One region of the Rhizobium sp. NLR10b genome, then DNA from elsewhere that is predicted to be linked to it. Evidence: riboswitches for the same ligand, from Rfam matches in the RefSeq annotation. Region 1 holds a riboswitch; each other region holds the start of a gene.

Region 1 (10,460 bases):
TGGCCTCGCTCATCACGGCGATCGCATGCGGATATTCCGAACGGGTATAGACGAACCCCTTCGTGGCGCCGGTCGCAAGCCCTGCAATCGCCATGCCCTCGATCAGCACGAAGGGATCGCCCTCCATGATCATCCTGTCGGCGAAGGTGCCGCTATCACCTTCGTCGGCGTTGCAGACGATATATTTGCGTTCGCCGCTGGCATCGAGAACCGTCTTCCACTTGATGCCCGTGGGAAAACCGGCACCGCCGCGTCCGCGCAGGCCGGAATCCGTGACTTCCTTGACGATTTCGACAGGCGTCATCAAAACGGCGCGGCGAAGGCCGGCAAGGCCGCCATGCGCCTCATAATCGCCAAGCGAAAGCGGGTCGGTGATGCCACAGCGGGCGAAGGTCAGGCGGGTCTGTTCCTTCAGGAAGGGGAGGTCTTCAACCCCCCCGAGACAGAGCGGGTGGCCGCCGCCGTTCATCATTCCGGCGTCAAACAGAGCAGGCACATCCCTTGCCTTCACCGGCCCGTAGCCGATGCGCCTGCCGGCGGCCTCGACCTCGACCAGCGGTTCCAGCCAGAACATTCCGCGCGAGCCGTTGCGCACGATCTCTGCATCGAAGCCGCGGGCGGCGATCTCCTGGGCAATCGCCTTTGCCACCTTTTCGGCCCCGAGCGCCAGCGCAGCGGCATCGCGCGGAACATAGATCTTGACTGTCATCGACGTGCCTCCGCAACGAGTTCCGCCACCAGCTGATCGTCGAGCCGGCCATAAACCTCGCCGTCGAGCATCGCCGACGGGGCGCAGGCACAAAGGCCGAGACAGTAGACCGGCTCCAGCGTCACGGCGCCGTCGAGCGTCGTCTGATGAAAATCGATGCCCAGCAGCGCCTTGACGCGTTCAGCCAACGCATCGCCGCCCGTCGACTGACAGGCCTCGGCGCGACAGAGCTTCAGCACGTGGCGGCCGGCGGGATGGTCGCGATAATCGTGATAGAATGTCATCACCCCGTGCACTTCGGCGCGCGAGAGGTTCAATTCCTCCGCAATCACAGGCAGGGCTTCCTGCGGCACATAACCGAATTCTCGCTGAACCTCGTGCAGAATGGGAAGCAGCGGTCCCTCAAGGAAGCGCAGGTCGGCGACGATGGTCCGTGTACGCGCTGCGATATCGCCTCCGGCGATATGAATGGTCATCAGGCAGCCCTCCCGGCGGCTTGCTCGTTTCGGGATGGCAGGCCTCCCCAGCCGAGCGCCATCGTGCAGACAACATCTCAGGGAAGCCGATGACGATCAATAAAGCTATCTCGTGGAATGATAGGTTTTTTCTATCAAAGCTCCTCATCCCGCACGAGCACTCTCGCTTCGTGCAATAGGGCCGAAACGAGCGGGGTGAAGGGCTCGCGATAAGGCGCGACAAGACCGACCAGATGATGCGCCTCAGGCTCGACGATCGGAATCATCCGGATTTCCACGGGAAAACCAAAGGATTTCGCGACGTTGCGCGGCATGATGCTCGCCCAGCGACCGGTCCTGACATGCGAGAACAGCACGATCATCGAATTGGATTCGAGCGTCGGATGCACCGTGGCGCCGGCTTCCGTCAGATGCCGGTTGATGATGCGGCGGTTCTGCATGTCAGCTGTCAATAGACAAAGCCGAAGATCGCCGACTTCCCGCCAAGTCACGTTGTCGCGATCGGAAAGCGGGCTGCCTGCGGCCGTGATCAGATTGTAGCGCTCGGCATAGAGGGGCACGGTCGTAACGCGGCCAAGCGGTTCATTTTCTAGGTAGGTGATGCCGGCCTCGATTTCGAGATTTTCCAGCATGCTCAGCACCTGCAGCGAGTTCCGCGAGACGATCGAGAAGGTCACTCCGGGATGTCGTTCCTGAAAGGGCGTAGTGATGCGCGAAAGCATGGCGAGCGCGGTCGGAATGGCAGCGAGGCGGATGTGGCCGGAAAGACCACGGCGGGCGGCGCGCATTTCCTCGCGCATGGTGCGGGCGTCGCCGACGATGCGCCGCGCCCATTCAAGCACCCGCTGCCCCTCCGGCGTCAGCCCTTGAAAACGCGAGCCGCGCTGCACCAGCATGACACCAAGCTGGTCTTCAAGCTGCCGGATGGCGGCCGAAAGTGTCGGTTGCGAGATCCCGCACTCCTCGGCGGCGCGGCCGAAATGCTTTTCGTTGGCAAGGGCGATGAAAAATTCCAGCTTGTCGATCATCCGGTCTCCCGATCCGGCGCGAAATCATCCGGATCAGCCTATCTTCGACGCAGCAACCGTGCTCCGCAAGGGCGGGTGCTAATTGTTTTCTGCAGGAAAAAGATCGAACAGCGATTCGAGGAAGGCAAGCACGCTCGTATTGCCGATACGGTAATAGACGAGCCTGCCCTGACGGCGCGTATTGACAAGGCCTTCGAGCCTCAAACGCGCGAGCTGCTGCGAGACCATCGCCTGCTGAATGCCGAGGATATTTTCGATTTCACCCACCGTCCGCTCCTCGGTCGCGAGTATGCAAAGAATTAGAAGTCGGGTCTGGTGCGCCAGCGCCTTCAGCAGATCGCTCGCCTCACGAGCGTTTCCAGCGAGTTTGTGCAATTCCTGACCGGACATTCCCGGCTCGGGCTTGGGCAATGGCATTCGACATCTCGGAAGGGAAGCGAAAAGGCAGATCAGCCCAATAGCATATTCGCACACGCGAATTTGCCAAAAGTGATCAAATGTCAAAAAAGGTCTAACTAAATCAGCAGATAAGCTGGCCGCCATTGATCTCGAGGACCTGGCCGGTAATGTATCCGGAGAGGGAGGGTGCCGCCAGGAACAGATAGGCCGGAGCGCAATCCTCCGCTGTGCCCAGCCGCTGCAAGGGAATAGACTTTCTCGTCTGCTCCAGCTTTTCGCGGGAAGAATAGCGCTCATGGAAATCCGTCTCGATCGTTCCGGGCGAGACACAATTGACGCGGATGCCATCCGGCGCAAGCTCGCGGGCAAGCGCCTTGGAATAGGTTGAAATGAAGGCTTTCGAGGCGGAATAGATCGAAGAACCGGGGCTGCCGCCGGTCAGCGCGGAAATTGAAACGGTGTTGACGATGGCAGCGCCTTCCGCCGCCTTCAATGCCGGTAGCAACGCACGCGTCAGCGCCACCACCGACGTCTGGTTCAAACGCACGATCGCCTCATAATCTGCGTCGGTCAGTGTGGCAGCCGGAAAACGGCCGAGCATGGTGCCGGCGTTATTGACGAGCACATGCACCTTGTCGAAGAAGGCGAGCGCATTTTCGGCAAATTGCGCAGCGCCGCCAACGGCGGTGAAATCGGCGTGCAGCAACAGCGCCCGTCTTTCGGATTCAGCCGTCAGCAGAAAATCCGGCAGCTCGCGTCCCGGTTTGCGCCCGATATGGACGATCACCTTTGCGCCGCAGTCCAAGAACTGCCGGGCCACTTCGAGGCCGATGCCCCGCCCGGCGCCGGTCACGATGACATTGCGATTCTCGAATAGTCTCGGATGGAACACGAAGCCGTCCTCCTCGCGGACAATGCCGCCTGTTGCGCCATTCGCCCTTAACATATGAGCGCGCCGGCCGAAAGAAAGGCGGCATCATCTTTCCGCCAGAGGCTAGAGCTTTTCCCTGAAAGCTCATATGTCGATTTCGGTCTCCAGCAGCCGTGCGCCTGGCCCCTCCTCGCCGAGCCGATCGAAGGGATTGCGCAACGGACAGCTTTCGATCGACAGGCAGCCGCAGCCGATGCAGCCGGTCAGGCGGTCTCGCAGCAGGCTCAGCCGCCTGATTCGCGCGTCGAGTTCATCCTTCCAGCGCGCCGACAGCGTCTGCCAGTCGGCAACCGTCGGCGTGCGTCCCTGCGGCAGGGAGGCAAATGCCGTCTGGATTTCCGAAAGCGGTATGCCAACACGTTGCGCCACCTTGATGATGCCGAGCCGGCGAAGCACATCGCGTCCGTATCGCCGCTGATTGCCGCGCGTGCGGATACTCGAAATCAGCCCCTTGGCTTCGTAGAAATGCAGTGCCGAGACGGCAAGACCACTGCGTTGCGCCACTTCGCCGACTGTCAGAAGCCTGCCGAGCGGCGTCGCAGAAATCCTATTCATCGCCCATTGACCTCAATATTAGTTGAGGTTTTATAACCCCTGCTCCCCCGGCCGTAAAGCGCGAGGGCGCAGGAAGGAGCGACAGCGAGATCATCCGGTCGATACGAAGCTGAAATGATGGCATCGGCGCTTGTCCGCCCTGGTACCGATCGCCCCTGCCGATATAGCCGCCCGAGAGGCGAGCGCTCGGGTTCCGTTCCCGGCAGGTACGGAACCTCGGAAAACACCCGGACAGGACCTCGTCCGGGTGTTTTTTCATCTGCGCCCCGTCCCGGCCGGCCGGACGGGTTTGTAATTTTGCGGTTGCGGCAACAAAACCCCGATGATAGTTTTCGCCGAATGACAGGGGAGCTCTGTATCGCCGGGGCTGAGATGCGAGGCGCAAGCCTCCGGACCCTTCTAAGCTGATCTGGGTAATGCCAGCGGAGCGAGGTCCAAATGTGTTCCGGCGCGCAAGTGTCACTCTACCCGACGTCCGGCAATTCCGCCGGCATCCCTCTCGATGCCGTCAAGGCAACCGCCCCCAATCGCGGTAGGCTGCGCATCGAGACCGATGTCCTCGACAGGTTTGCGCTAACGGCCAGACGAAAGCCTGAAATCGAACGCCGATGACATCGCCACGACCATCGGATTCGCGCCTTGCGACGCTCTGTCTCGCCGTGTACCGGGCAATGCCCGCCTTGCTCGCAGGCTTTGCCTTTCTGGCGGCATGGGAACTCTATGTGGATCTTTCCGGCATCAAACCGTCCATTCTGCCGGCGCCTTCGCGTATTCTTATCCAGGGCTGGCTGAACCGAGAGGGGCTGATATCAAACACCTGGCCGACGCTCGGCGCGACACTCGGCGGCTTCGCCCTGTCGCTCGCCTTCGCCTTCGCCTCTTCGATCCTGATGGATTTCATGCCCTTCATGCGTCGGGCACTGCTGCCGATCTTCATCGCCAGCCAGACTCTGCCGCTGGTGGCGATCGCACCCCTCGTCGTTCTCTGGTTCGGTTTCGGCCTTTTGCCGAAGATATTGCTGGTGGCGCTCGTCACTTTCTTTCCGCTGCTCGTTGCCCTGCTTCAGGGTTATGAGGCGACCGATCGCGACATCGCCGAGCTCTTGAATTCGATGAAGGCGAGTCGCTGGCGCATTTTCCGCCTGGCGCGGCTTCCCTCGTCGCTGCCCTATTTCTTCGCCGGCCTTCGAATCTCGATCACCTATGCCGTCGTCGGCGCGATCTTTGCCGAATATGCCGGCGCTGCAAGCGGCCTCGGCATTTATATCCTCAACGCCAAGAACAATTTCCGTCCCGATCTCGTGCTCGCCGCCGTGATCGTCAGCGCTGTGTTGACGCTCTGCCTCTTCGCGCTGACGGTGGTTATCCAGCGTTTCGTCATGCCCTGGCAGCCATCCAAGGAACGGCGCCGATGACCGGTCAGATGCTTGAGCTGCGCAACATCTCGAAGTCCTTCGACGGCATGAAGGTCCTGGACGACATTTCGCTCGCGGTCGCAAACGGCGAGTTCGTCTCGATCGTTGGCCCATCCGGCTCGGGAAAATCGACCGTGCTGAGACTGCTGACTCAGGCGCTGCGGCCGGATTCCGGCAACATGCTTTTCAACGGTGCGGCGCTGGAACAGACGCCGCATTCCTTTGCCTTCATGCCGCAACGCGATGCGCTGATGCCCTGGCGCCGGATCATCGACAATGCCGTGCTCGGCCTGGAAGTGAGGGGCATGAATCGGCGGGCCGCCCGCGCCGCTGTCGCGCCCCTCTTCGAGCGGTTTGGCCTGGCCGGCTTCGAGCATCACTACCCCGCCTCTCTTTCCGGCGGCATGCGCCAGCGTGCTGCACTGCTGCGCACCGTCATCCAGAAGCAGGACATGCTGCTGCTCGACGAGCCCTTCGGCGCGCTCGATGCGCTGACTCGCATCCAGATCCAGGAGTGGCTGCAAGACATGTGGACCGAACATCGCTGGACGGCGCTGCTGATCACCCACGATGTTCGCGAGGCCGTTTTCCTCTCCGACCGGATCTACGTGCTGTCTGCCCGCCCGGCCCGCGTCATCCGCGAATTCCGCGTTTCCCTGCCCCGCCCGAGAAGCATCGCTGATCTCGGTTCGCCCGCGGCCCAGGCAATCGAGACTGAAATCCTGCAAACCCTGCTTCATCCGCAAGAACAGGATGATTTCAGGCCGGTCGGCCTGCAATCTGAATCCTGTTCCAATTTAAAGAGTTAGAGCACGATGTCGTCCGAAAACCGCTCACACTTTTCGGGATCCTGCTCTAATAGACCTGAGGAGGTCACCATGCTGCTTCTCACCCGTCGACAGACGATCCTCGCCGCTATCGCAACAAGCCTCGCCGGCCGCGCCGCCTTCGCTCAATCGGCGCCCGCAAAGGTTCGTATCGCGCTCGACTGGACGCCCAACACCAACCACATCGGCATCTATGTCGCCAAGGCGAAAGGCTTCTACACGGCCGCCGGCCTCGATGTTGAGATTCTGCCCTTTACCGACACCAGCGCCGGCACGCTGGTGTCGAACGGGGTCGCCGACTTCGGCATCAGCAGCGAGATCGAGGCTCTCACGCAGCGCGCTGGCGGCGGTGACGTGAAGATGGTCTACGGCGTCGTCCAGACGGAAACCGCACGCCTGATCTTCAAGGGCGGGCGCGACGACATCAAGAGTCCCAGAGATCTCGACGGCAAGACCTATGGCGGCTTCGGCGGCACCTGGGAAAGCGCGCTGGTCTCAGCGATGATCCGCAATGACGGCGGCAAGGGCGACGTCAAGACCGTCACCCTTGGCACCTCCGCCTATGAGGCGCTGGACAATGGCTCGATTGACTTCACGCTGGAGATCTACACCTGGGAAGGCATCGCCGCCGAGCTGGAGAAGCGGAAGATCAGCCGCTTCCACTATTCCGATTACGGCATTCCCGACGAGCAGACGACGGTCATCGTTTCCAGCGACGCCTATCTCTCGGCCAGTCGAGAACACGCCCGCGCCTTCATCCAGGCCACACGTCAAGGCTATGTCTACTCCATCGACCATCCCGACGAAGCCTGCGAACTGCTGATATCGGGAAGCAACGGCGCACTGATGAACACGGAACTGGTAAAGGCTTCCCAGAAGGCATTGATCGAAGGCCATTTCCTGAGATCCGAGGCCGGCGTGATCGGCACCCTTGACCCGGCAAAGGCCGATGCCATCGGCGGCTTCCTGCTTGAGAACGGCATCCTGGTTGATGCGAATGGCGTCGTGCTCAGGGAGAAGCCGGACTTTTCCACCTATTACACCAACGAACTCCTCGGCTGATCCCGACCCGCCCTTGCCGACGCGGCCTTCCGCGGCAATGCTTTGAGCTTGGGCGGTTTGAGCCGAATCGAGCGGGGCGGGAACGACATGCGAGCACAGGACAAACTGGTCGGAGCCGACTTTCTGCGCGCGATGGCGTGCTTGTTGGTGCTCGCGCATCATCTCGCGCTCCGGCTGGATATGCGCAGAATTCCGGATGAATTGGCGCCGACGGCCAACGTCCTCCGCTTCGGCAATTTCGGCGTCGCCATCTTCTTCGTGCTCAGCGGCTTTCTGCTTGCCCGCCCTTTCTGGCACGCTCTCGACGCCGGCGGCGCCATGCCGAGCCTCGGGCACTACGCCATCCGCAGGTTGGCGCGCATCACTCCGGGCTTCTGGTTCGCCGCCAGCGTCGGCTTTATCCTCAGCCTGACGCTGCTTGCCCTGCCGCTGACGCCGGAGCTCGTCGTCCGCTATGTCTCGGGACTGCTGTTCATGAGCCAGTGGCATTGGCGCACGTTCTTTCCCGTCGAAGCCGATGGGCCGCTCTGGTCCATTCCCTTCGAGGTCACCAGCTATGTGCTCCTGCCGGCCGCCTTTTTCCTGCTGTTTCGCTTGCCCCTGCTGCGGCGACGTCCGTTCTTCGCCCGCGCCGTATGGCTCTGCGTCATTGCCGTCGTCCTTCTTGCCCATCTGGTAATCCTGAGGCTCTTTGCGCTCGACGATATTGGGCGCGGCTGGGCATATGGCCTGCAGGGCGGGGCGAAGGAATGGATGCCCAACTATAATCCGATCGGTTTCTTTGCCGTCTTCGCGCTCGGTGCCTTTGCCGCTGGCATCGAAGTGATGTTGTCCGCAAGGCGCTCTTCCTGGTTCGACGCCGCGGCACTCCTGGCCCTTTCGGTTGCCGCTTACCGCCTCCTCATATCACCTGGCGGCTCGGCCGAAGGTTACGGCTGGCTTGACATCCCCTATGGATTTCCAGTCTTTCCACTGGCGGTCGCAACAGCGCTCGTTTCGCTCAGCCGTGCCCAGGGCCTGGGCAGGCTGCTTGATAACGCTCCTGTCCGCTACGTCGCCAAGATCTCCTTCGGCATTTACATCTGGCAGGAGATCATCCTGACATTGATCCAGAGACTCGACCCCGGCTCGTTCGGGGCCTCCTCGGAGAACGTGGTCACCGGTTGGCTGCAATCCTGCACACTGACGGCGGCGCTCGTTTTTCTGGTGGCAAGCCTCAGTTATTATCTGTTGGAACGACCGGTAATCGATTTCGGCAATCACCTCACATCGCGCCGCCTGATCGGGCTACTCCTTTAGAAGTATAATTTCGAACGCCACTCAACTAGAGGCATTAAGGTTAACGCGAAATACTCCCATTTTTGGCGTCTTTATGCTTACCGATTTCTTATTTATAACGATGACAAACCATACGTAAGCATGTATCTGTCTCCCCGCAGTTCAGTATCGCATCTAAACTTCTGGGCTTTGAGTAATGAATGCTTTTACTTCGAAGATAAGTTCACGCTTCGATTCGTCTCAGCGTCAGAACAAAATCCGGACTCTGGTTGTAGCGAACTCCAACATTCGCCAGCCGGACAGCTTTTCTGGTGTCGAAGGCAAGGCGGCTCTGCGATTGGCCGTAAAGCGGCTGATCGACATCGTCATCGCGGCCAGCGCTCTCCTCGTGCTGGCGCCGCTTTTCCTGGCAATCGCTATTTTCATCAAACTCGACGATGGCGGCCCCGTATTCTTCCGTCAGATCCGTTGGGGCCTGAACGGCCGAAAGATCACCGTCTTCAAGTTCCGCTCGATGCACACCGACGCTTGCGATCCCAGCGGCATCCAGCAGACCGTCAAGGGCGACAGGCGGGTGACCGGCATCGGCGCTCTGCTCCGCAGGACAAACATTGACGAGCTGCCGCAACTTCTGAACGTCCTCAGGGGCGACATGTCCCTGGTCGGTCCGCGCTGCCATGCCATCAACATGCGCGCAGCCGGCAGGCTTTACGAAGAATTGGTGCCGAACTACCACCATCGCCACGTCATGCGCCCCGGCATCACCGGCCTCGCGCAGACACGGGGCTGGCGCGGACCGACGGCACGGCCGCTGCAAGCCCGGGCCCGGATCGCCTGCGATATCTATTACGTCAGGAATTTCAGCCTGCTGCTCGACCTGAAAATCCTGTTCAAGACGCTGGTCATCGAGCTACGCGGCGGTACCGGCTTCTAATGAGAGTCTGCCCGGTTCCAAGCCTCGCGCGCACAATGTGCGGCCACGAAGATGCAGTCGTAAAACAAAGAAAGCACGATAGGCGTATCAAGGGCCGCAGCGCTTTTGCGCGCGCTTTGAAGTCGCGCGGCACTGCAAGTGTCGCCTCACCGTCGTAAACCGGCAAAAGCGGCTTTGATCGCCTGCTCTCTCTTCACTTTCGTTGATGCGCTTCGATCGTCGCGCTCAAAGACGGCAGAAACAAGAAAAGCGGCCTCGCGGCCGCCTTTCATTGATGCTGTCGCTGTGATCAATCCTGCTGGACGATGCCGCTAAGATGCGTCAGTTCCAGGATAAAGTGCTCAAGCTTGGACTTGTGCTCATGATGCACGGCATCCTCGAGTTCCTTCTTGGCAGCTTCGATGCGGCGGGTCAGCTCATCCTTGTTGAGCTCTTCAACCGGAACGGCGGACTCGGCAAGCAATGTGCAGCCTGTCGGCAGGATATCGGCAAAACCACCGAACACCACATAGTCCTGCTTTCTGCCGGAGCCGGAGCGGACGCTCACGATACCCGGCTTGATCGTTGTCATGGTCGGCGCATGATGCGCCATAACCGTCATCTCGCCTTCGGTTGCGGGAATGACGACTTCGGTCACCATCTCCGACAGCAGCAGGCGCTCCGGCGAAACGAGCTCAAAGTTGAAATTGTCAGCCATCAGTGACTTACCTTCTCGGCTATGGCTTTTGCAGTTTGCAATTTGGTCCCGCAGAACGGGCAGTGCAGTATCGCCTGATCGAGATATCCGAGGCCTTCCTCGGTCTGAACCAGCCCGACAACCATCATCGTCACGCCGTTATCGGCGCG
Region 2 (10,460 bases), on a different contig from region 1:
GACGATGACGATCCGGCCATTGTCTTCCGGACGTGTTCTCGACACCAGCTTGCGCTTGGCCAGCGTGCCGACCAGGCGCGAAAGCGTCGAAATCTCGACAGATACGACGTCGGCGAGATCCCCCAGGGTGCTTTCCCGGCGCTCCTTGAGCATCGCCAGAACCCTGTACATCGCCACGCTGAGATCATCTTCGGCAATTCTCTGCGCGAACACCTCGGCTATCCGCACGCCGGCGCGATTGAGAAGATACGGAACGGAATCGGTAAGTTTGTACATATCTCTGTCTGCTGGCGGGATTCGGGGCGCTTGCTGAACGTTCTCTCCGACATGCACCTAAATGACCGGGATGACAACATGATTGGCTTTCAGCCGCCGACAATGGCGGGGTAGATCAAACATTTTTCCCGCCTGACTTATAGATTTGCGTTGACAACAGTTGCAGATGCAATAATTTGGCAGCGGGAAACACGGGAGGAAATCATGTCTGCCACTGCTGCTCTCGGCATAGTGCCGGCCCCTGCACCGATCAGCGATGCGTTTCGATCGACCATGCGCCGTTTCCCGGCGACAGTGACGATCATTTCCGCCTGCCGCAACGGTACGGACCATGGAATGACGGCAACTGCCGTCACATCACTTTCGATGGATCCGCCATCTCTCCTCATCTGCCTGAACAATCGTACCTACCTGCATGGCATGCTGCTTGAGGTGCCGGAATTTGCAGTCAGCATTCTGACCGACAGGCAGGTCGCCCTGTCGGAAGGTTTCAGCGGCAAGATTGCGCCTGAACGTCGGTTCGAGGCTGCCGATTGGGTTCGCCATGAGCGCGGCATGATGGTGCTTGATTCCGCTCATGCCTCGGTTGTCTGCCGCCGCATGGGTGCGGTTCCCTACGGGACGCACACGATCTTCATCGGGCAGGTGGTGGATACACGCCTTTCCCAAGACACGATCCCGCTGATGTACGAAAACTCGAAATATTGCGCACCACAGCACGCGCTTCCCACATCCCAGAACTGAAGGTCGTTCCATGAACAATACAGCTGCCCTGTTTCCCGCCGCAACGCGGGTCGAGAACGCATGTCTTGCAGATCGCATCGCCTCGGTGCTGGACGAAATCCGTGCCGGCGCCCGCGACACCGAAAAATCCGGTCGCGTGCCGGCGCGCAATATCGATCTGCTGCGCTCCGCCGGCTATTTCGATATCGTCAAGCCCGCCCGTTTCGGCGGCAACGAAGGATCGTTTGCCGAGCTTGTCGATGCAAATATCGTACTGTCGGCGGCCTGTGCCTCCACCGGCTGGGTCGCCGGCCTCCTTTCCGCACATCAATGGCTCCTCGCCATGTTCGAGGAAAGGGTCCAGCAGGACGTGTGGGGCAGCAATCCGGATGCGCTGCTCTGCGGTTCCTACGCGCCGGTCCGAATGGCTGAACGCGTCGAGGGCGGTTTCCGTATATCCGGCGATTGGGCCTTTGCGAGCGGATGCGAAAATGCCCAGTGGGCCCTCTGTGCGGCGATCATTCCACCAAACGGCGAGGAGGAGCGTCCTATGCCGGCGTTCCTTCTGGTTCCCGCCAGCGATTATACCATTGCCGAGACCTGGGATGTGGTCGGCCTTGCGGGTACCGGCTCAAAAAGCCTGATCCTCAAGGATGTCTTCGTTCCACAATATCGCATACTGAGCTTTCCGGACGCGACCTCAGGCAGAACGCCGGGCGGGCGCTTCTATAAGGGTGTCGGCCTTTTCAACATGCCGCTCCTTATGGGAATTCCGTTCTGCCTCGGCAGCGCGGCCGTCGGTGCGGCGAAGGGCGCATTGGATAGCTATATCGACCACATCGGCACCAGGGTGACACGGGGTGCGGTTGCCGGCGGCAACAACAAGATCGCCGAATTTCCGACGATCCAGCTCCGCGTGGCGGAAGCCTCCGCATCCGTGGATGCTGCCCGCGAAATCATTCTGCGCGATATTGCCAGGGCGCAGCAACTGGCCCAGGCCCGCGCGGATGGCACCGGCGAGATCACCGAGGAAGATCGGATTCTTGCCCGCCGCAGCCAGTCTTTTGCGGTCAGCCTGGCGCTTCGGGCCGTCGAAGCACTCAATGCATCGACCGGCGGCCTCGGCCTCCAGATGTCCAATCCCGTGCAGCGGGCATGGCGCGATGCAAATGCCGTCGGGCGCCACATTTCCATGAACTGGGATGCCGTCGGAACCATGGTCGGCCAGCAACTGCTCGGTCTTCCGCCCAAGGGACAATTCTGATCCGCCATCCTCATTATTTCGATTGAAGACAGGAAAGAGAGCATATCGTGCAAGGCAAGATCGCGCTTGAAGAACATTTCGCCATTCCCGAGACGCTGCAGGATTCGGCCGGATTCGTGCCGGGCGACTACTGGACGGAACTGTCCGCCCGTCTTCTGGATATCCAGGACAAGCGTCTGCGGCTGATGGATGCTCACGGCATCGAGAAAATGATCCTGTCGCTGAACGCACCAGCCGTGCAAGCGATCCCGGACAAGGCCAAGGCCCTGGAGATTTCCCGACGCGCCAACGACTTTCTGGCCGAGCAATGCGCTAAAAACCCGAACCGTTTCCTGGGATTTGCAGCTTTGCCGCTGCAGGATCCGGATGCCGCTGCGCAGGAATTGCAGCGCTGCGTGACGACGATGGGTTTCGTCGGCGCATTGGTCAACGGCTTCTCGCAGGAAGGCGACGGAACAACGCCGCTCTACTACGATCTGCCGCAATACCGTCCGTTCTGGGCCGAAGTCGAAAAACTCAACATTCCTTTCTATCTGCACCCGCGCAACCCGCTGCCGCAGGACAGCCGGATCTATGCCGGCCATTCCTGGCTGATGGGTCCGACATGGGCGTTCGCGCAGGAGACCGCTGTGCATGCGCTGCGCCTGATGGGATCCGGCCTGTTTGACGAGCACCCGGCTTTGCGGATCATCGTCGGTCATATGGGCGAGGGACTGCCGTACATGATGTGGCGCATCGACCACCGGAATGCGTGGGTCAGGGTGGAAAAGAACTATCCGGCCAAACGCCGGATTGCCGATTATTTCAACGAGAATTTCTACATTACGACGTCGGGGAATTTCCGCACGCAATCGCTGATCGATGCTATGCTGGAAATCGGCGCGGACAGAATTCTGTTTTCGACAGACTGGCCATTCGAAAACGTCGACCACGCTGCAAACTGGTTCGACAGCGCCACCATCTCCGAAGCCGACCGTCTGAAAATCGGTCGCACCAATGCAGTTTCACTGTTCAAGCTCGATCGATAACATGGTCGCACCTTTCAGATACACGGTCAGCGCAGCCCAGGTCATCTTCGGGAGCGGCTCGGTGAGTCGCCTCGCCGAGGCGATTACAGGGCAGGGCGGCAAGCGCGCCCTGATCCTTTCGACCCCGCACCAGAAAGCCGACGCTCAGCGCATCGCTGCTTCCCTCGGCCCGCTTGCGGCGGGACTATTCGACGGTGCTGTCATGCACACGCCGGTCGATGTGACCGAGCGCGCGATCGCGGCATACGAGAAGGCCGGTGCCGATTGCGTGGTCGCGATCGGCGGTGGATCGACGATCGGTCTCGGCAAGGCCATCGCCTATCGCAACGACGCACCACAGATCGTGGTGGCGACGACCTATGCTGGATCGGAGGTTACACCGATCCTCGGCCAGACGGAGAACGGACAGAAGACCACGGTCCGCGGCCCCGGCATCCTGCCTGAGGTGGTGATCTACGATCCTGAATTGACATTGGGATTGCCGGTCAACATCAGCGTCAGCAGCGGGCTCAATGCCATGGCGCATGCGGTCGAAGGGCTCTATGCGCAGGATCGCAATCCCATTTCGTCGATGATGGCGGTCGAGGGCTTGCGCGCGCTGAAGCAGGCTTTGCCGCAAATCGTCAATGCCCCGAGGGACATCGAACCCCGAAGCGAAGCGCTTTACGGCTCCTGGCTGTGCGGCACGGTGCTCGGAGCCGTTGGAATGGCCCTGCATCACAAGCTTTGCCATACGCTGGGCGGCAGCTTCGATCTGCCGCATGCAGAAACCCATGCGGTCATTCTGCCCCATTCCGCTGCCTACAACGCCGCAGCCGCAACGGATGCGCTCAAGCCCGCTGCCGATCTTTTCGGCGGCTCGCTGGGCAGCGGTCTTTATGATTTTGCCGCTTCGATCGGTGCCCCGATGGCGCTGCGGGATCTGGGTATGAAGGAAGCCGATCTGGATCATGCGGCAGAACTTGCCGCTGGGAATCCCTACTGGAACCCGCGCCCGATCGAAGGAAAAGTGATCCGGGCTTTGCTGCAGAGCGCCTGGGAGGGCGCACGGCCGCGTTAACGCATTAGGAGGAGGCCAGGTGCCTGAATATTTCAGCGAAGAGAGATCCGCGGAAGCCGTCAATTCGCGGATGGGGCCGGACATCAATCCACGTCTGGCCGAAGTCATGGCGTCGCTTGTCAAGCATTTGCATGCCTTTGCCAAGGATATAAGCCTGACCCAGGAGGAATGGGAGCTGGCCATAGGCTTCCTGACCCGCACCGGTCATCGCTGTCATGACCAGCGACAGGAATTCATCCTGCTCAGCGATACGCTGGGTTTCTCGATGCTGGTGGATGCGATCAACAACCGGCGTCCGCCGGGCGCCACGGAAAATACCGTGTTTGGACCGTTTCACATCGAAGGGGCGCCCGTCCGCCAGATGGGCGAAAACATCTCGCTCGACGGCAAGGGTGAGACTTGCCTCTTCATCGGGCGAGTGCTGGATCTCGATGGTCATCCGATCGAGGGAGCCCGGATCGACGTATGGTCGGATAATGCCGATGGCTTCTACGACGTCCAGCAGCCGGATATCCAGCCGAAATGGAACAACCGGGGCATTTTCATCACCGGTGCAGATGGCGCCTATAGCTTCGTCGGCATCAAGCCGGTCTCCTATCCGATCCCGGATGACGGTCCGGTCGGCCAGATGCTGGCCTCGCTCGGTCGCCATCCCTACCGTCCCGCCCATACCCATTACCTGATCACGGCTCCAGGTTATCAGAAGCTCGTAACCCACACTTTTGTCGGCAACGATCCCTATCTGGAATCCGATACGGTGTTTGGTGTCAAAAACAGCCTGGTCGCGCCTTTCGAGCGTATCGATCGTCCGACGGTCTGGCGCTCCGATTTCGATTTCGTGCTGACGCCGATCTGGAATAAACAATGATCGTTGTCCGCTATGCCGTATGCGACCCCGGCAAGGCGGCCGAACGTTCCCGATTGATCGAGGAACACAAGGCCTATCTGCGCGGCGCGACGATCCGCATCATGCTTTCCGGCCCGTCTGCACCGCCGGCCGAGGGCAGGGCTTCTACCGCCGTCGTAATTGCGGAAGTCGAAACGCTGGCCGAGTTCGAGGCGTTCAGCGCGGGAGATCCCTTCGTTGGCTCCGGCGTCTACACGAGCGTCGATCTATTCGAATGGCGGCCCACTTTCGGAATTCTGCGCGAGAGTTTCCGACCGGCGTTTTAGGCAGGAAGAAAAATGGGCCGGCATGACCGGCCCATCCACAATCAATGTTATTCGGCCGGCGCTGGCACCACAGCCGGGGCACCCTGTCGTCCAAGCCGATCGGCGACCAGCATCGACAGCATCATTTCCACCAGGCCGTTGGCGCCGCCCTTGTCGCCGCCGGCACCGGCGACCTGGATCTGCGGCACGAGCGGCAGCTTGCCGTTTTCGATCGCTTCGGCAAAGCGCATCAGCACCTGCGAGTGGAGCTGATAGTCCGGACCGCCGAAGGCCGCGACCTTCTTCTCGGTCGCCTCGGCTTCCGCCAGACCGACGGCGCGTACCTTCTGGGCATCGGCAAGGCCGGTCGCCTTGATACGCTCGGCATCTGCAAGTGCGATCGCCTTGATCCGGTCGGCTTCGCCGAGGCCGGCCAGGCGCACCTTCTCGGCCTCTGCCTTGGCGGTGACCTGAATGGTTTCGGCCTGCTGGCGGGTGCGGGCGAGCTGCGCCTTGCCTTCGTTCTCGCTGATCTCGATGGTGAGCGCCGACGTCGTGATCTTGGCCTGCTGTTCGGCCAGTGCTTCTTTCTCGCGCAATGTGCGCTCCTGGATCGCCGCCGCTTCCTGCAACTTATAAGTCTCGACCTTCTCGACGGCGATCTGGCGTTCGCGCAGCTGGATGAGGATCTGCTCGATGCTGTTCTGGCCATTACTGGCGCGAGGCGTACCGATCAGCACCTCCTGCAGCTCGAGGCTATACGACGAAAACTTCTCCCGCATTTCGTCACCGGATCTGCGCTGGATTTCGCTGCGTTCCTGCAGCAGTTCGATCAAGGTCTTGGTCTGAGCGATATTCTTGAAGTAGGCCGAGACCATCGGATCGAGTGTCTGTTCGACCAGCCGTTTGATGTCCCCGAAACGCTGCACGACGAGCGGCGCCTTCATATAGTCGATATGCACGACGACCGAGAGTGGCAGCACCGGTTCGAACGCATCCCTGGTGATCAGCGACACTTCTGAAAGGTTTTCGTCCAGCCGGTGCTCGCCGAACTGTTCCTTCGTCCATTTGAGCACGAAGTTTGTGGTCGGCACGATGATGATATTGCCGGCATAGGTGTTGAACGCATATTTGCCCGGCAGAAGCGGCGTCGACCAGACACCGCGTGCGCCCGTCTCGACCAGTTCGCCGTGGCGATAAGACTGACCTGAAATATCCGCGCTTCGCCGGCCGGTATAGGAGACGACGACACCCACCGTGCCGACGTCGATGATCGTCTTTTCCACCAGTTCGACGGTCGCGAAGATGCGGTTGAGGAAATAGCTGCCGTCGGCAAGCACCTGCAATTGCCGGCCGCGATAACCGCCGGCATTGAGAAACTTCTCCGGATCCTGGAAATTATTGTGGAAGTTCGGATCCTTCGGGTTGTTGGCAACGGTCGGCGCGATGATCTCGCCATCCGGCAGCGCCGGACCGTCATGGATGGTGACGATCCCGATCAGGTCCTCGGCGTCGTGGATGAGGACGGGCTCGAAGCCATTCCGCTCAGTGATCAAAGTGGACATGTCGGAAAACAGTCTTTGTTCCGACGCGTTCAGGTTGACTGCATAAGTTGATTGCGCGGTCAACACGATGAACTGCGCGAGATTGATGGCATATGTGCCTTCGCGCAGGATCTTGCGTTGCGGCCCCTTCTGGCCGCCCTTGGTGAGAAAGCTGCGCACATCCTGAAAATCATCGGCATCGATATTCGAGGCCAGCGTCTGGGTCGGCGGCAACGGCTCGCCGTCACGGGCGAAGACATAGCCGATCTGGCCCTGCGGAATGGTCACGAGGTTGGCGCGATGCATCGAATACTGGAACGGCATGAAGAAATGCAGACCGCCGCGCACGACATCCGGCTGAAAGCCGGCCTCGCCATAGAGCGCGATGAAGCCATTGTCGACGGAGCCGCGAAAGCTCCACAGCTTTTCGAGGATGCCGAGCCTGTCGTTGGGGATATAGCGGATTACTCCGCTCCACCGGAACAGCATGGCCAGTATGATGAGGGTGACAGCGATTTCGATCGCCTTCCATCCCATCGGGCTAAGGTATTGGAGGGTTTCCATCTTTTCTCTCGCATAGGCGCACGGGTTCGTCCACCCGATGACCGCCCGGTTGGCGTTGGTTGATATGACGGGGAAATGGCGCGCCTTTTTGCGCGACGCGCTAAGAACCTGTCGAACGCTTAAGGCTGCTGATTGTCAGGGAGAATGACCGCGAGTCCCGCTGGGGGACGGCGCGTCGTGAGTGGTCTCACATCGGTGTTGCCTTGCTAGACATAACGATAGAGGAAGTAAGGACAACAGCTATCGGTGTAAAGATGTTCAATGCTGAAATCGGATAAGTACTTCCAGTGATTTTGCTATTTCGAACATTCAATTCAGCTGAATAAATATTGCCGCTTGACTTACATACCGGGCCGTTGAGCCGGGGTCTGGAAAATTGCGTTGGCAGGCCCTCTGCAAGGTCAGGCACGCTCGCTATCCACGTCTTGTCTGCTGTTGGTGTGGCGCATTTCTTGTACAGTCGGGTCGATACACCGATCCCCGCTTATCTAAGCCGCAAGTTTCCGAGATCGGCTGACGGTAGTCCTTTGGCGAGAGCCGTAGCTCGCGTGAGGACGCGGAATGATGTCTGCCGCGGACTCAAAGCCGGCGGATGAGAACGCGTGAGGGTCGGCTTGACATCAGGGCCACTCCGGTCTTTGATGCCGAGCATTCACCAGGGGTGTCCCGGCAAGGGGCTGAGATTCTGCTGAACAATACGGCTTTGCCTGTTGTGGCGCAGTGACCCGTTGAACCTGATCCAGTTCATACTGGCGTAGGGACGGTGCGGACGCTGCGGCTGTCGGGCGGATTTCGCTTTGTTGCTTGAGGCGTCTTTTCATCATTCCAACTCTGGAACTGGGTCTCCAAACGTCAAACCTTGGAGCCTCACCCATGAATATTGTTGCACCCAAGCTTACTCCGGTCGTCACCACCGGCCCGCTTCCGGGCTCGACCAAGATCGCCAAGCCCGGAACGCTCTATCCGGATCTGCGCGTGCCGATGCGCGAAATCAGCCTTCACCCGACCTCGGGCGAACCGCCGGTAACGGTCTATGACTCCTCCGGCCCCTATACCGACCCGACACATACGGTCTCGATCGACGCCGGGCTCCCGCGTTTGCGCGAGAGCTGGATCAGGGCGCGGGGCGACGTCGAAGCCTATGAAGGCCGTGTGGTGAAGCCTGAAGACAATGGTTTTGCCACAGGCGAACGGCTGACGCCGGAATTCCCCCTTCGCAGCACGCCGCTGAAGGCAAAGGCCGGCCGCGCCGTCACCCAGCTCGCCTATGCGCGTGCCGGCATCGTCACGCCGGAAATGGAGTTCATCGCCATCCGCGAAAACCTTGGCCGGCAGGCCACGAAGGAGGCGCTCGCTCGCGACGGCGAGAGCTTTGGCGCTGACGTTCCCGATTTCGTGACGGCCGAATTCGTGCGGCAGGAAGTGGCAGCCGGCCGGGCGATCATTCCAGCCAACATCAACCATCCGGAGGCCGAACCGATGATCATCGGCCGGAATTTCCTGGTGAAGATCAACGCCAATATCGGCAACTCGGCCGTTACCTCGTCGATGGCGGAAGAGGTGGAGAAGATGGTCTGGGCAATCCGCTGGGGTGCCGACACGGTCATGGACCTTTCCACCGGCCGCAACATTCACAACATCCGGGAATGGATCATCCGCAATTCGCCGGTTCCGATCGGAACGGTGCCGCTCTACCAGGCGCTGGAAAAGGTGAACGGCATAGCCGAGGATCTCACGTGGGAAGTCTATCGCGATACGCTGATTGAACAGGCCGAGCAGGGGGTCGATTATTTCACCATTCATGCGGGCGTGCGGCTTGCCTATATCCCGCTCACCGTCAATCGTGTCACCGGCATCGTCTCACGCGGCGGTTCGATCATGGCCAAGTGGTGTCTGCATCACCACAAGGAGAGCTTCCTCTATGAGCATTTCGAGGAAATCTGCGACATCTGCCGCGCCTATGACGTATCCTTCTCGCTTGGAGATGGTCTTCGCCCCGGCTCGATCGCCGATGCCAACGACGCCGCGCAATTTGCCGAGCTCGAAACCCTCGGCGAACTGACCAAGATCGCCTGGGCCAGGGATTGCCAGGTGATGATCGAAGGCCCCGGCCACGTGCCGATGCACAAGATCAAGGAGAATATGGACAAGCAGCTCAAGGTCTGCGGCGAGGCTCCCTTCTATACGCTCGGACCGCTGACGACCGATATCGCCCCCGGCTACGATCACATCACCTCCGGCATCGGAGCCGCAATGATCGGCTGGTTCGGAACGGCGATGCTCTGCTACGTCACGCCGAAGGAGCATCTGGGCCTGCCCGACCGCAGCGACGTCAAGACCGGTGTCATCACCTACAAGATTGCCGCGCATGCCGCCGACCTTGCCAAGGGCCATCCGGCCGCCCGCATCCGTGACGATGCACTGTCGCGGGCGCGCTTCGAATTTCGCTGGGAAGACCAGTTCAACCTCTCGCTCGACCCGGATACGGCGCGTTCCTTCCATGACGAGACCCTGCCGAAAGAGGCGCACAAGGTAGCGCATTTCTGTTCGATGTGCGGCCCGAAATTCTGTTCCATGCGCATTTCCCACGACATTCGCGCCGAAGCTCAGAAAGAAGGACTGGAAGCGATGGCTGCCAGGTATCGTGATGGCGGCGATCTCTACATGCCGGTCGCCGAGGCCGCGAAAACGCCTGCCGGAGAATGACGATGCATATTCTCGTCAAGGGGGCCGGCGTTGCCGGCCTCACCGTTGCCTGGCAGCTCTATCGACATGGTTTCCGGGTCAGCGTCGCTGATCAAGCCGACCGGATCGGTGCAGGCGCTTCCGGCTTTGCCGGCGGCATGCTG
Region 3 (10,460 bases), on a different contig from region 1:
GCGGATCATGGGCGGACCTTTCGGATTTCTGCGGCGATGCGGCGCGTGGCCGCCTCGGGGTCCGGCGTGCCGGCGATGGCTGAGACGACGGCAAGCCCATTGGCGCCTGCGGCAAATACCTCGGCCACGTGGTTCGCCTTGAGGCCGCCGATGGCGACTGACGGCACCGGCGAAGCCTTCACCAGCCTTGCCAGACCGTCAAAGCCGATCGGCTGCTTGTGGTCGGCCTTGGTCGGCGTCGCAAAGACCGGTCCGACGCCGGCATAATCGACGAGACCAGGATCGACGGCGCTAGCAAGCGGCGCGGTCTCGACCGAGAGGCCGAGGATCATCCCGGGGCCGATCATCGTCCGTGCCGTGCGCGCGTCCATGTCCTCCTGGCCGATATGCAGGCCGTCGGCACTTATGGCGATCGCCGCCTCGACATCGTCGTTGACGATGAGCAGGGCGCCGGTTCCCGCAAGCGCTTGTTTCAAGGCTCGGCCGGTCTCGATCATTCTGGTCGTGCCCGCATGTTTGTCGCGCAGTTGCACCATCGTGGCGCCGCCGGCAACGGCAAGGCGCGCGGTCTCGACCATGCCGATCCCGGCGCAGAGTTCGGGGTCGAGGACGAGATAGAGCGAAAGGTCGAAAACCTTCATACGGCCGAAATCCTTGCCCGGGCATCGAGCGTTTCGGCGTCCAGGGCTGACAGCGCATCGAGGAAACGCCAAGCGAAGGAGCCGGGGCCGGCCGCCCCGAGGGCGGCATCCTCGCCCGCGACGGAGAAGGTCGCAAGGGCCGCAACTGTCGCCCCGAACGTATCCTCAGGGGCGGTCGCGGCAAAGGCGCCGATCAGGCAGGTGAGCGAGCAGCCGAGTGCGGTGACCTGCGGCATCAGGACCGATCCGCCTTTGATGCGCACGGCTCTTTCACCATCGGTGACGAAATCGGCCGCACCGGTGACGGCGACCACCGCCCGCTGCCGCTCGGCGAGCCGCCGCGCCGAGCCTTCCGCCTGCTCGACCGGGTCGCGGCTGTCGACGCCCTGGCCGCGGCTCTCTCCGCCGGCAAGGGCGATGATCTCGGAAGCATTGCCGCGGATGATCGTCGGCTTCAGCGCCAGGAGATCGGCGACCGCTCCGCGGCGGAAGGCCGTCGCGTAATGCGCGACCGGATCGAGGACCCATGGTTTGCCGGCTGCGTTGGCGGCCCTCGCCGCCGTCTGCATGCCTTCGATCCATTGCGTCGAAAGCGTGCCGATGTTGATGGTCAATGCATTCGCGATGCCGGCGAATTCGCCGGCTTCTTCAGCGGCGTGCACCATGGCGGGCGAGGCGCCCGACGCAAGCAGAACATTGGCCGCGATGTTCATGGCGACATAATTGGTGATGCACTGGACGAGCGGCGGCTTTTCGCGCATCGCCTTCAGCATGGCTCCCGACGTGATCTTGTTTTGCATGGCGCCCCTTTCAGGCGGGGGCGGGCACGGGGCAATTCGTGCGGGCGAAACCGCGACCCCGAGCGACTCCCTCCGCCGGCATTATCCGGTTCAGGTTCGAAGGGTGCTTCTCAGCCCGTCTGTCGACGGGCGCCCCTGTCTCTCATCGCGCTCTTTTTCGCAGAGAACGGGGCGGATGTCATCTCGAAAATGAGGGTTCGGTACTCTCCTTGCGGCTGCGCTTTAGGCGTGAACGTTGCTGCTCAGGAATGCAATCCCGATCGCATCCTATCCGGCTAACTCAAATCGTGAAGATCCGTCGAAATCGCCGGCCCGATCGAAAACTCCGAAAACCGCACCCTCAACCCGCTGCGCTCCGGCGTGCAGGCCGCCGGCCCGACTTCATAGCGGTCGGCAGCCGGGAAGGGCGCTAGCCGCAGCAGCGGCCAGCGGCTGCCGTCGCGGGAGGCCTGGATGCGCATGGCGCCGCCTGCGACGGTGACGCGGATGTGGAAATCTTCGAGTTCCTTGAAGGGCTGGGACACCGACCAGTCGGATCTGCCGTCGGTGACGACGGCGCTGAGGAAGGCTTCGCCGTCGGTGAATTCGACGCCTGACTTCACCCAGCGTGTTTCGTCGAGGCGCACCATCAGGCCGGCCTGATCGTAGAGGGTGCGGAATTCGCCCTGGATGCGGATCTCGGCGGTGAAGCTGTCACCGGTGGGAAAAGCGAGGAAATGGCCGTTGTCGCGGGTGAAGCCGTAATAGGTTTCGCACCAAAAATCGGTTTTCTCGTCGGTCGTCAGGGTGAGGCTGGTTTCGTCTGCGCGCCAGCTGGCCGGCTCGTTCAGCCACTTTCCTTTGTTGAAATCGATGCTCATCCCGTTCTCCCGTTCTGTTGAAGCCTGACCGCAGGCGACCACCTGACTTTGGCATATCATGCCGCTTTCATGCAGCGCAGACAGCCGCAGATGAAGATGGTGCTTTTTCGGCGTCGCGCTATCCGCGGCTGCATAATCCGTCGCCCGCGCTTGACAGGATCGATCCAGTTCTTATTCTGTTACAAAAAGATGAATTGCATAATAATGGAACTAAACGGGAGCCATCACATGAAAACACTGGTCGCATTCCTGCTCGGTACCGCGCTCGTCGCCCTGCCGTCCGCCCTGCTTGCCCAGGAAAAGGGCGGCGTCATCAATGTCGCGACGATCGGCGAGCCGCCGACGCTCGATCCGATGTCGTCGACGGCTGATCTTGTCGGCATCGTCACCCAGCATATTTTCGAAACGCTCTACACCTTCGACAAGAGTTGGAACGTCACGCCGCTGCTGGCCGAAAGCCTGCCGGAGATCAGCGCCGACGGCAAAACCTATACGATCAAGCTGAGGACCGGCATCAAGTTCCACGACAATACAGACATGACGTCCGAGGATGTTGTCGCCTCGCTTGGCCGCTGGACGAAGATCGCCTCGCGCGGCAAGCAGGTGGCGGGCTTCATCGGCAAGATCGCCGCGACCGATCCTTCGACCGTCACCATCACCCTGAAGCAGCCCTATGCGCCGCTGACCTCGTTGCTCGCCTTCAACAATTCGGCGGCGATCATCATCCCTTCCGAAAAGCAGGACGAACCGATGAAGGAATTCATTGGCACCGGCCCCTATATGCTGAAGGAGCGCAAGGCCGACCAATATATCCAGCTCGTCCGCTTCGACGGCTATAAGTCACGCGAGGGCGACGGCAATGGTTACGGCGGCGCCCGCCATCAATATCTCGATGAAATCCGCTTCGTGCCGGTGCCGGATCCGAACACCCGCGTCGAGGCCGCCATTTCGGGCCAATATGATTATGTCGACTCGATCGCGGTCGAATCCTACGACAAGCTGAAGGCGTCGACTGCCTCGCAGCCGGTCATGCTGAAGCCCTTCGGTTATCCGGTCTTCGTCTTCAATACGAAGGAAGGTGTGGCTGCCAATGTCGAGGTCCGCAAGGCGATCCGCCAAGCGCTCAGCATGGAAGACATGCTGGCGGCAGCCTTCGGCAGCAAGGATTTTTATGCGCTCGACGGCGCCATCTACCCCAAGACCTTTGCCTGGTCGACGGATGCCGGCGTCGAGGGCGCCTATAATGTCGCCGATCCGGAAGGGGCGGCGGCTGCCGCCAAGAAAGCGGGTTACAACGGCGAGCCGATCCGCATCCTGACCAGCCGTCAATACGAGTTCCATTACAAGATGGCGCAGGTCGCCGCCGAATATCTGAAGCTTGCCGGCTTCACCGTCGATATGCAGGTGGTGGACTGGGCGACGCTGACGCAGCGCCGCACCGATCCGAAGCTCTGGGATATCTATATCACCCACAGCCCCTTCCTGCCGGAGCCGGCCCTCATCGGCTCGCTCTCGACCAGTTCGCCGGGCTGGTGGGACACGCCAGCCCGCAAGGCCGCCGTCGATGCCTTCACCTCCGAGGTCGACCCGAAGAAGCGCGTGGCGCTCTGGGCCGATGTTCAGAAGGCGGTTTATACCGACGCGCCCTTCATGAAGATCGGCGATTTCAACGCCGTCTCGGCGAAGTCGGTCAAGCTCGAAGGAGTCGATCCGGCTCCCTGGCCGTATTTCTGGAACGCTTCGATCAAGAAGTGAGCATCACCGCCGGCACCGGTCCTTCGGGACCGGTACCGGTCATCTTTTCTGCCGCATCTGCAAGGGCTTGAAGGCCGGCATTCATGATCCGCTACATCCTCCAGCGCCTGTTCGGCATGATCGTCGTGATGTTTCTCGTCGTCACGATCGTCTTCGTCATCGTGCGTGTGACGCCGGGAGATCCGGCCGCCGTTATGCTCGGGCCGGATGCGACGCCGCAGGATATTGCCGATCTCCGAACCCGGCTCGGCCTCGATCAATCGCTCGGGTTGCAATATGTCTATTATATCGGCCAGTTGCTGAAGGGTGATCTCGGCCAGTCGATCTTCCTGAACATGCCCGTCACATCGGCCCTCATCGACCGGGCCGAGCCGACCTTCTTCCTGACGCTGTTTTCGCTTGCCATTGCCAGCGCCATCGCCCTGCCGATCGGCATCTATGCCGCCTATCGGCGCGGTTCCTTCATTGACCAGGCGGCAACGACGCTCGCCATGTTCGCCGCCAGCATTCCGAGCTTCTGGCTCGGGCTCATTCTCATGCAGTTCTTCGCCGTGCGGTTCAATCTCTTCCCGGTCTCGGGATATGGCGGCCCGGGCTCGACCTTCATCGACCGGATGTATCACCTGACCCTGCCGGCCTTTGCGCTTGGCATCGTCTCCTCGGCGTTGATCCTGCGCTTCACCCGCGCCTCGATGCTCGATGTGCTCGGCGACGATTATATCCGCACGGCCCGCGCCAAGGGCTTGATCGAGCGCAAGGTCATCCTCAAGCACGCGTTGAGGAATGCGCTGATCCCGATCCTGACGGTGCTCGGCCTGACGGCGGCGGTGCTGATTTCGGGCGCTGTTGTCACCGAAACAGTCTTCGGCCTGCCGGGTGTCGGCAATCTCGTCGTTTCGGCGGTGTTGCGCCGCGATTATCCCGTCATCCAAGGGGCGCTGCTCGTCATCGCCGCGCTCTATGTGCTGATCAATTTTGCGATCGACATGCTCTACCTGCTGGTCGATCCGAGGGTGCGCTACTGATGGCCGATATCGCAATCAAACCAGCCGAAAGCGAAGGCGGCAAATTCGTCCGCCGCCTGATGAAGCGCAGGACGGTGGCCTTCGGCCTGCTGATCCTGGCGATCTTCGTGCTGCTGGCGGCCTTCGCGCCTGTAGTCGCGCCCTATTCGCCGTCGAAGCTTTCCATCGTCAACCGACTGAAGCCGCCGAGCGGCACCTTCTTCTTCGGCACTGACGAGTTCGGTCGCGACGTCTTCTCGCGCACGATCTTCGCGGGCCGCCTGTCGCTGTTCGTCGGGGCTGCGGTCGTCGCGCTTTCGGCCGCAATTGGCGTCACGCTCGGCCTGCTCGCCGGCTTCTTCCAGAAGCTCGATACGCCGATAGCCCGGCTGATCGACGCGATGATGGCTTTCCCCGATATTCTGCTGGCGATCGCGCTGGTCGCCGCCCTCGGCCCGTCATTGACGACCGTCATCATCGCGTTGTCGATCGTCTATGCGCCGCGCCTTGCCCGCATCGTGCGAGCCTCGACGCTCGTTATTCGCGAGCTGCCCTATGTCGAGGCGGCGAGGGCGCTCGGGATTTCGACCTTCCACATCATGACGCGGCATGTGCTGCGCAATCTGCTGTCGCCGATCCTGGTGCAGGGCACATTCCTCTTCGCCAGCGCCATGCTTGCCGAGGCCGGCCTGTCCTTTCTCGGCCTCGGCGTCAGCCCCGAGATCCCAACCTGGGGAACGATGATCGCCGCCGGCCGGCAATATATCGGCCAGGCCGACTGGATGACGCTTTTCCCCGGCGTCGCGATCGTTCTCTCGGTGCTGTCGCTGCAGATGGTCGGCGACGGCCTGAGGGACATGCTCGACCCGAGACTTCGCAAGGACCTTTGATCCGTCGACCAGCGGTCGGCCAATCCAAATTCGCCAATCGAAATTCGCATGACAGGAGTTCGCGTGAATCAGTTCCCCGCCGCAGCCGGCAAGGTCGAGAATTCGCCTTACCAACGGTTAGCCGCTCTTGGCATAACGCTGCCGCCGCCGCCACCGCCGATTGCCAATTTCGTGACGCATGTGGTGGAAGGCAGCATGCTCTATCTATCCGGCCAGGGGCCGCGCGAAGCCGATGGCTTCCTGCATGCCGGCAAGGTCGGCGGCGGCGTCGGTGTCGACGAGGCGTATCGGCATGCGCGGCTGACCGGCATCAACCTGCTTGCCGTCATGCATGAGGCGCTCGGCGATCTCTCGCGCGTCAGGCGGGTGGTCAAGCTGCTCGGCATGGTCAACGCCGTACCCGAGTTCGAGGACCATCCGAGCGTCATCAACGGCTGTTCCGACCTGTTGATCGCGGTCTTCGGAGCGGCAGGCGAACATGCCCGCTCGGCCGTCGGCTTCGGCTCGCTGCCCGGCAATATCACCGTCGAGATCGAGGCGATCGTCGCTTTGCATGGATGACGAGGTGTGTTTTCATGTTTGGAGTGGTCTTCGGATGACCTTTTCCTATCTTAACCCGCGTCCGTTCTCCGGCTGTTCGACACTGCCGGACGACCGCCCCATGTTTCGCCCTTCGCCCCAGACTTCCGGAGATCTTCATGCCCGATGATATCAGACCTTCGCTCGGCCTTCGTCCCGTCATCAATGTGTCCGGCACGATGACCAGCCTTGGCGCTTCGATCGTCGTTCCCGAGGCGATCGCGGCGATGGCGTCCATCCTGCCGCACTTCGCCGAGATCAACGACCTGCAGCGCAAGGCAAGCGGCGTCATCGCCCGGCTGACCGGCGGCGAGGCGGGCTTCGTCACCGCCTCCTGCTCGGCCGGTATTTCGCTTACCGTCGCCGGTGCGATCACCGGCAACAATCTGCTGGCTATCGAGAGGCTGCCGGATGCCGTGTCTGAGAAGAACGAAGTGCTGGTGCAGATGGGCCATGTGGTCAGCTACGGTGCGCCCGTCGACCAGGCAATCCGGCTTGCCGGCGGCAAGGTCGTGCTTGTGGGACAGGCGACTTCGACCCATCGCTTCCATATGGAAAACGCCATCACCGACAAAACCGCAGCCGCCGTCTATGTCGTTTCCCACCACGTCGTCGATTACGGCCTCTTGAACCTCAAGGAATTCGTCGAGATCGCCCATGCCAAGGGGGTGCCCGTTATCGTCGATGCGGCATCGGAATATGACCTCAAGATTTTCCTGGAGCAGGGGGCTGATATCGCGCTTTATTCCGGCCACAAGTTTCTCGGCGGCCCGACCTCCGGCATCGTTGCCGGCAGGAAGGATTTGGTGCGCCATGCCTTCCTGCAGAATATGGGCATCGGCCGCGGCATGAAGGTAGGCAAGGAGAGCATTTTCGGCGTCATGGCGGCGCTGGAAGCCTGGGAAAGGCGCGACCATGCCGGCATCCGCGAACGCGAGACCGGCTATCTCAATCTCTGGAAGAAGACCCTCCAGGGTCGTCCCGGCGTCACCGCGCTGATCGAGCCCGACCCCACCAACAATCCGCTCGACCGTCTGCGTCTCATCGTCGATCCCGAACAGGCCCATATCACCGCCTGGGATCTGGCCGATGCGCTGGCGAGAGGCAACCCGCCGATCATCGTGCGCGACCACGAGGTGGAGCACCGCTATTTCTATCTCGACCCCTGCAACCTGCATCCGGGCCAGGAGGTGATCGTCGCAAACCGTCTTGCTGAGGAGCTCGACAAGGCGCGCGCCTCCAACGAGATCATCGCAACCCCGATCGAAAACCGCAGCCGGCACCGCTTCGACGGATTGCTGCGCTGGCCGGATTGACCCGCCGTTCTCATCCGCCGCAAGAGGAGCCGAAATGGCCAACGCCCAAGCCCAGCCGATCGAGACATTGAGCCCCGTTCTTTCCGTCGACAGGCTGACCACCTCCTTCCTCGTGGACGGCGCCTGGAAACCGGTCGTGCGCGATGTCTCCTTCACCGTCGCGCCCGGTGAAACCGTGGCGATCGTCGGCGAATCCGGCTCGGGCAAGAGCGTGACGTCGCTGTCGATCATGCGGCTGTTGCAGCCGGAAACGAGCCGCACCGAAGGCTGCGTCGTGCTCGGCGGCCGCGACCTGCTGGCGCTGCCGGAACACGCGATGCGGCAGGTGCGCGGCAATGAGGTGGCGATGATCTTCCAGGAGCCGATGACCTCGCTCAATCCGCTTTTCACCATCGGCGATCAGATCTCCGAAGCGCTGCTTTGCCATTCCGATTTGAGCCGGGCCGATGCCAGGGCCGAAACGATCAGGCTCTTGGAGAAGGTCCGCATCCCCTCGGCCGCCTCGCGCTTCGACGAATATCCGCACCGTTTTTCCGGCGGCATGCGCCAGCGGGTGATGATCGCCATGGCGCTCGCCAGCCGGCCGAAACTGCTGATCGCCGACGAGCCGACGACAGCGCTCGACGTGACGATCCAGGGGCAGATCCTCGATCTCATCAAGATGCTGCAGGCGGAGGAGGGGACCTCCGTTCTCTTCATCACGCATGACATGGGCGTTGTCGCCGAGATCGCCGACAGAACGGTGGTGATGTATCGCGGCGAGCAGGTCGAAAGCGGCGTCACCGCCGATATCTTCCACCGCGGCAGACATCCCTATACGAAGGCGCTGCTGTCCGCCGTGCCGGTGCTCGGCTCGATGCAGGGTCGGCAGAGGCCGCTGCGTTTTCCCGTGGTCAATACCGCAACGGGCGAATCCGACGTTCCCGCCGAGGCAGCCGATACGGTGGCAGTGACGCCCGTCCTGCAGGTGAAGAACCTCACCAAGCGCTACGATATCCACTCCGGCCTCTTCGGCCGGCTGACGAGCCGCGTGCACGCGGTCGAAAACGTCTCTTTCGATCTCCATGCCGGCGAGACGCTGTCGCTCGTCGGCGAATCCGGCTGCGGCAAATCGACGACAGGGCGGGCCATCATGCGCCTGATCGAGCCGCAGGCCGGTTCGGTGCTCGTCGAGGGGAGGGAGGTGCTCGGCCTCGACAGGAGGGCACTGCGCGAAATGCGCAAATCCGTGCAGATGATCTTCCAGGATCCCTTCGCCAGCCTCAATCCGCGCATGACGGTGGGTGCTGCGATCGCCGAGCCCTATCTCGAGCACGGCATGGGCACGGCGAAACAGTCCAAGGACGTCGTTGCCGATCTGCTGGTCAAGGTCGGCCTTTCCGCGGAGATGGCCGGGCGTTATCCGCATGAATTTTCCGGCGGACAGCGCCAGCGCATCTGCATTGCCCGGGCGCTTGCCCTGCAGCCGAAGGTCATCATTGCCGACGAAAGCGTTTCGGCGCTCGACGTCTCGATCAAGGCGCAGGTCATCAACCTGATGCTCGACCTGCAGCAGAGCCTCAACCTCGCCTTTCTGTTCATATCGCATGATATGGCGGTGGTCGAGCGCGTCAGCCACCGCGTGGCGGTGATGTATCTCGGCGAGATCGTCGAGGTCGGCCCGCGCGCCGCCATATTCGAAAATCCGCAGCACCCCTATACGAAGAAGCTCATCGCCGCCGTGCCGGTGCCCGATCCCGACCGTCGCCACGAAAAGCGCCTGGTGGCGAATGACGAGATCAAAAGCCCGATGCGACCGGTCGACTATGCCCCCCCGAAAGCTTTCTATCGCGAGGTCGGGCCCGGCCACCTGGTGATGGCGGATCGCTCGTCCGGCTTGTGAGTTGCCTAACGGATCGGCGGCGCATAAAGCAGGTGCAGAGACAAATGCTTGGAAAGCCGCACCGATGAACAAGACGGATTATTTTTCGACGCTCGGCGGATTGCCGCCGCAGAGCCAGCTGCTCTCGGGCCGGGCCGTTTTTACCACGGCTTACGCGGTCATCCCCCGCGGCGTCATGAGCGATATTGTCACGAGCCTGCTCCCGCATTGGACGGGGACGCGCGCATGGGTTCTCTCCCGGCCGCTGTCGGGCTTCTCGGAGACCTTCTCGCAATATGTGATGGAAGTTCAGCCGGGCGGCGGTAGCGACCGCCCGGAGCCCGACAAGCGGGCTGAAGCGGTGCTGTTCGTCGTCGAAGGCGACATGACGGTTGAGCTCGAGGGCGTCAGCCATGCGCTGCGCGCCGGTTCCTTTGTTTACATTCCAGCGGGTTCGGCCTGGCGTCTGAAGAATGACGGCTCAGCCGCAGCAATCTTCCACTGGGTCAGAAAGGCCTTTCAGGAGGTCGAGGGGCTGGAACCGCCGCCGGCGATCGTCACCCATGAGGACGACCATCCGATCCGGGCCATGCCCGACACCGACGGGCGCTGGGGCACGACCCGCTTCATCGATCCGGCCGATGTGCGCTACGACATGCACGTCAACATCGTGACGCTGGAGCCGGGTGCGGTGATCCCGTTCATGGAAACGCATGTCATGGAGCATGGTCTCTATGTGCTGGAGGGCAAGGCG

What was found. A riboswitch is a leader RNA that binds a small molecule or an ion and turns the genes downstream of it on or off. The one in region 1 is predicted to bind thiamine pyrophosphate.
Region 2: it holds a riboswitch for thiamine pyrophosphate, as region 1 does, so the genes downstream of both, thiC (phosphomethylpyrimidine synthase ThiC) here and HJB91_RS31130 (HMP/thiamine-binding protein) in region 1, are expected to answer to the same signal.
Region 3: it holds a riboswitch for thiamine pyrophosphate, as region 1 does, so the genes downstream of both, thiM (hydroxyethylthiazole kinase) here and HJB91_RS31130 (HMP/thiamine-binding protein) in region 1, are expected to answer to the same signal.

The regions. Positions count from the first base shown of each region.
Region 1 is NZ_JABDWV010000006.1:17,863-28,322, forward strand. It holds gene HJB91_RS10930 (NADH-quinone oxidoreductase subunit NuoF) at 1-709, opposite strand, end outside; gene HJB91_RS10935 (formate dehydrogenase subunit gamma) at 706-1,185, opposite strand; gene HJB91_RS10940 (LysR family transcriptional regulator) at 1,320-2,213, opposite strand; gene HJB91_RS10945 (helix-turn-helix transcriptional regulator) at 2,292-2,630, opposite strand; gene HJB91_RS10950 (SDR family NAD(P)-dependent oxidoreductase) at 2,734-3,504, opposite strand; gene soxR (redox-sensitive transcriptional activator SoxR) at 3,628-4,098, opposite strand; TPP riboswitch at 4,434-4,546, shown strand; partial or broken gene HJB91_RS31130 (HMP/thiamine-binding protein) at 4,537-4,653, shown strand; gene HJB91_RS10960 (ABC transporter permease) at 4,707-5,513, shown strand; gene HJB91_RS10965 (ABC transporter ATP-binding protein) at 5,510-6,322, shown strand; gene HJB91_RS10970 (ABC transporter substrate-binding protein) at 6,392-7,402, shown strand; partial or broken gene HJB91_RS10975 (acyltransferase family protein) at 7,490-8,709, shown strand; gene HJB91_RS10980 (sugar transferase) at 8,877-9,614, shown strand; gene HJB91_RS10985 (F0F1 ATP synthase subunit epsilon) at 9,904-10,311, opposite strand; gene HJB91_RS10990 (hypothetical protein) at 10,311-10,460, opposite strand, start outside.
Region 2 is NZ_JABDWV010000016.1:1,974-12,433, reverse strand. It holds gene HJB91_RS23940 (MarR family winged helix-turn-helix transcriptional regulator) at 1-276, opposite strand, end outside; gene HJB91_RS23935 (flavin reductase family protein) at 481-1,020, shown strand; gene HJB91_RS23930 (flavin-dependent monooxygenase) at 1,031-2,263, shown strand; gene tsdA (gamma-resorcylate decarboxylase) at 2,311-3,291, shown strand; gene HJB91_RS23920 (maleylacetate reductase) at 3,293-4,351, shown strand; gene HJB91_RS23915 (dioxygenase) at 4,371-5,219, shown strand; gene HJB91_RS23910 (YciI family protein) at 5,216-5,524, shown strand; gene HJB91_RS23905 (SPFH domain-containing protein) at 5,572-7,611, opposite strand; TPP riboswitch at 8,259-8,390, shown strand; gene thiC (phosphomethylpyrimidine synthase ThiC) at 8,485-10,317, shown strand; gene thiO (glycine oxidase ThiO) at 10,320-10,460, shown strand, end outside.
Region 3 is NZ_JABDWV010000001.1:430,529-440,988, forward strand. It holds gene thiD (bifunctional hydroxymethylpyrimidine kinase/phosphomethylpyrimidine kinase) at 1-9, opposite strand, end outside; gene thiE (thiamine phosphate synthase) at 6-641, opposite strand; gene thiM (hydroxyethylthiazole kinase) at 638-1,441, opposite strand; TPP riboswitch at 1,492-1,588, opposite strand; gene HJB91_RS02020 (DUF1349 domain-containing protein) at 1,717-2,301, opposite strand; gene HJB91_RS02025 (ABC transporter substrate-binding protein) at 2,530-4,056, shown strand; gene HJB91_RS02030 (ABC transporter permease) at 4,140-5,081, shown strand; gene HJB91_RS02035 (ABC transporter permease) at 5,081-5,950, shown strand; gene HJB91_RS02040 (RidA family protein) at 5,999-6,511, shown strand; gene HJB91_RS02045 (aminotransferase class V-fold PLP-dependent enzyme) at 6,649-7,845, shown strand; gene HJB91_RS02050 (ABC transporter ATP-binding protein) at 7,880-9,727, shown strand; gene HJB91_RS02055 (bifunctional allantoicase/(S)-ureidoglycine aminohydrolase) at 9,792-10,460, shown strand, end outside.